DNA from 2 places in the Paenibacillus bovis genome. Region 2 is predicted to be linked to the other one. Evidence: predicted binding sites of a transcription regulator. Region 2 holds the regulator's gene; the other holds the start of a gene.
The links. Region 2 encodes CtsR, which represses protease genes until heat stress. Its sites were predicted from a motif close to ATGGTCAATAAAGGTCAAACA; they were not measured.

Region 1 (2,207 bases), 1.0 Mb from region 2:
TGACCAGCATGACTTTCTCGCTGAAAGACGGCAAAGCTATTCAGCTGTCTGATCTGCTCAAGTCCAACAGCAACTACAGCCAGGATATCAAAAAGCTGATCCAGACACATATCAAGAAAAACGCAGATACCGAGGGATTATCTCTGGAGCAGTTCAACGATCTCAGCAAAAACTCCAGCAAATACCTGGAGAATTACTATCTGACAGATAGCGGATTCACGATTTTCTTCCAGAAGTATGATATTGCTCCGGGAGCAGCAGGCAATCCGAAAATAGACTTTACTTTCAGTCAGCTGCTGAAATCGGGTACTAACCCACTGTCTGCTTATCAATCCTGATTTATTTTAAACAAGGCCATATAGAATTTGGCTATTAGCTAGAAATATCCGAAGAACCTGTTCCATCGTGATCGTACGATGCTGAACAGGTTCTTTTTATTATATATTTCTTTTTCGGCAGAGTAGGAAAGGGGGAATCCAAAATCGTATAGATAATAGCATAATGAGAAGCAACGACTAACAGCAGAACAAAAACACCTCCAGACATTAGTCTGGAGGTGTTTGGATAGGCTGGCAGTTGCCGGCTTATACTCCTTGCGGAGGTGTTTTTTCGATAACTTTGTCGATCAGACCGTATTCCTGTGCATCTGCAGCAGTCATGAAATAGTCACGATCGGTATCTTTTTCGATACGTTCCAGCGGCTGGCCTGTACGTTCAGCCAGGATTTTGTTCAGCTTGTCGCGCATTTTGAGGATGCGACGTGCACGGATTTCGATATCTGTCGCCTGACCTTGAGCACCACCCAGTGGTTGGTGAATCATAACTTCACTGTTCGGCAGCGCAAAACGCTTGCCTTTGGCACCTGCATTCAGCAGGAACGCGCCCATGCTGGCAGCCATACCTACGCAGATCGTAGATACATCGGCTTTGATAAATTGCATTGTATCGTAAATAGCCATACCTGCAGTAATGGAACCGCCCGGGCTGTTAATGTAAAGGTGAATATCTTTCTCAGGGTCTTCGGCTTCCAGGAACAGCATCTGTGCAATAATTGCATTGGCTACCACATCATTGACTTCGGAACCAAGGAAAATGATACGGTCTTTCAGCAGACGGGAGTAAATATCATACGCACGTTCACCACGGCTGCTCTGTTCAACGACCATTGGGATATAACTCACTAGAAACCCTCCTTAGATTACAATCATAATAAGTGTGATTATATAGTGGATCATTACTTCAAACAATATCAGGAACTCAATTGTTCTTACCACATTATAGGATAATTCAAACTAAAAGTCAAAGATAGTCAAACTATTGCTTGCAAAACTGCCTGAATTTCTAAAAAATGGGTTAATGATGAAGAGGAACATTTGCTGTTCTCTATGGACACAATATGTCCCGTCTCTAAAACGGAGCTTTAATCACGAATGGAACTTTAATCACGGACACGATAAGTCTCATCTTGGAATACAGATCTGACCGCGTATATATAATTGCTACTATATGAATACGATTATATGCAGATACAAAAATAACCAGCCTGGGCTGGTTACGTCATTACTATTTCGTCGAAGAAAAGATTATGTAATTAATCATGCGATAATATATACGTGCTACGATCAAGCTCTGAGCCTCTGCTGCTCAAGAAGTAAAATGGCGCGCCCGCCAAGAATCGAACTTGGATCTCAGGCTTCGGAGGCCTACGTCATATCCATTGGACCACGGGCGCATATAAGCAACAGCAAGAATTAGTATAGATGAAATAAAGTCAAAAAGCAAGCAGCGCTTCCATAATAATTATAACGTGCACCTTCCATAATTAGTTGTCGCAAAGACTTGATTCTGGCATGGAAATTGGTTAATATAGACGTGGGACTTAAAAAGTTATGCCGGGACATTTTGAGTCCATTACACACAGCCTGATTTACTGGGTATCCAATTACACTGAGCGAGACAAGTTGCAGGAGTGGAAAGCATGCGAAAATTACTTGAAATACAACAGCAGCTTCTGCCCGATCTCACCGATGTATTGAAGAAAAGATATGCCATTTTACATCAGGTCATGCTGACCGGAATTGTCGGGCGAAGATCGCTTGCCGTTTCCCTCAATATGACAGAGCGGGTACTGCGGGCTGAGACAGACCTGCTCAAGGCTCAGGGACTTCTTGAGATTGAGAGTACAGGGATGCGCATCAGCGAAGCAG
Region 2 (2,207 bases):
TCCTTACGACTCCTGTGAAATCTGCTTCTCCAGCCCGCGGATCTGATCTCTCAGTTCTGCAGCCTGTTCAAATTCCTCATCAGCGATACTCTGCTGAAGCTGCTGCTTCAATTCATGCATTTGCTGTCTGATCTTGATCTGGACACCGGCACGTCCCGGCAGCTTGCCGGTATGCGCTGTACTGCCGTGAACCCTTTTGAGCAGCGGGTCCAGCTTGTCATCAAATGTCTTGTAGCAGGAACTGCAGCCAAACCGTCCCAGCTTGCGAAATTGGGTATAGGTCATTCCGCATTCCGGACATTGTAATTCCTGCACAGGCGGTCCGGCCATCTGACCCTTGTTGCTGGAATCAAAGTCCATCAATCCCGACAGCAGATTATGAATCGAAAAACCGCCGGATGTTCCCGGAATCAGTTCCCCTTTTTCGCGGGCACAGTGTTCACAAATATGAAATTCCGTTTTTTCCCCATTTACGATTTTGGTAAAATGAAGAGTAGCCGGTCTCTTTTGACATTCCTGACAGACCATCAAAATTACCCCCTTCGCCAGATATCAGGAGCCAAGCAATGAAATCAGCATGGCCTTCATCATCCTGGCACGGACTTCATCCCGGTAGGGAAGATTCAATGAAATAACGTCCCTGCATACGACAGAACGCATCAGTTCGGCTTCGCGCTTGGAAATCAGTCTTGCTTCCAATAGCTGATAAATAAGCCCTTCTGCGGCTACCTGACTCATATTCTGACCGATACTTTCATGAATATGGGTATGGATCGTCGAATGAGCAGGCAGCTCGATACGCCGTATGCGGATATAGCCGCCGCCGCCCCGCTTGCTTTCAACGAGGTACCCCTTTTCCAGGGTGAAGCGGGTGCTGATAACATAATTGATCTGTGAAGGCACACAGGAGAACTGGTCAGCCAGATCATTGCGCTGAATCTCTATGGCGCCTTCACCTTCCTGCAGTATCCGTTTTAAATATTGTTCGATAATGTCGGAGATATTACGCATTGTATCCTCCTCCATGTATAGTTAAACCTGCAAACATGAATTCGCCAATGATAATATCAAAGTCTACATAAATATCACTTAACCATAAATTTCATGGTCAGAAACGAACGTTCGTGACAATCTGTTATACAGATAGGAACAGATCGCTCCTTTGCAGGATCACATCCATTCTACAGGCAGATATCTTACTGCATTTGCTCGCTGACTTTGACTTTCTTTGACTTTATAATATTATACCATAAAATCCCGTTTTGCCAATAGCAGACAGGAGAACTTTGTTTGGCTTTTAGCTGCTGCAGTTTATCGGTATGGTCGCAGCATTATTGATTTTTATTCGGAAGTGAAGATAAATACTTTGCCGTCGGTATTCAGTATCTGGGTTCCATTTGACAGTCTTGCATAATGCTCCTGATCGTCTTTGGTTTGCCAGCCTACATGACCGCAGCAGAGCAAGATCGGATCGTGCTTTTCCAATTCCAGTCGTACTGCCGGATCTCCGGGTCGATGATTCACAGGGTCATCCGGTCCCTGATGCATAAGTATAATATCCGTTTTTTTCTTTAGCAGACGAGCCATTTGCTTTAGAAATTCGGGTATCGCTATTCGATTGGGTTTATCCGGTCTGCCCGTGATTCCGCCTAATCCGGCAATACGGAGATTGGCCATATCCAGCAGCTGTGGCTGTAACATCCAGACTGCATGTGGAGAAATATTCAAGAATTCCATATCATCATCCTCAAAAATATCGTGATTACCTGATACGGCAGCCGTATATCCAAATGTTTTCCGAAAAGCTTCCCAGACTGATATGGGGCTGCCACTGGCACCTCTTTTCAGCGGATCCGCATATAGATCACCACATAATAACGTCAGTGTCTTTTCTTTTTGAATACCCGGCCATTCGATCTGCAGCAGCAGTTCCAGATGTGCTGCCAGTTCTTCGCCCAGCAAGCGACAGGATTCCAAGCAATCGGGTGTATCCTTTACCGGCGAATCCTTATGTTTATTTGCTAAATATTCTGAAGTTTCCTTTTCCAGATCCGGCAAACCCTCTGAGGTCACTCCCTGCAAATCCGAGGTGATAATAATGGCATCTATCGTAGCAGGAAGGCCTTTTAGTGTACCTTTGTATACAGGCAGCTGCTTATACTCTACACCCTGACTGCCTGGAGCTGCCGTACTATACTGAAGCACTT

Region 1: a site for CtsR is predicted at 1,296-1,316, ahead of clpP (ATP-dependent Clp endopeptidase proteolytic subunit ClpP). Genes of this name have one in related genera too.

What each region holds. Positions count from the first base shown of each region.
Region 1 covers NZ_CP013023.1:830,768-832,974, forward strand. Annotated here, with positions in the region: gene AR543_RS03650 (stalk domain-containing protein) at 1-338, shown strand, start outside; gene clpP (ATP-dependent Clp endopeptidase proteolytic subunit ClpP) at 585-1,181, opposite strand; tRNA gene AR543_RS03660 (tRNA-Arg) at 1,658-1,732, opposite strand; gene AR543_RS03665 (sugar-binding transcriptional regulator) at 1,979-2,207, shown strand, end outside.
Region 2 covers NZ_CP013023.1:5,171,404-5,173,610, forward strand. Annotated here, with positions in the region: gene AR543_RS22280 (protein-arginine kinase activator protein McsA) at 4-528, opposite strand; gene AR543_RS22285 (CtsR family transcriptional regulator) at 553-1,011, opposite strand; gene AR543_RS22290 (metallophosphoesterase family protein) at 1,342-2,207, opposite strand, start outside.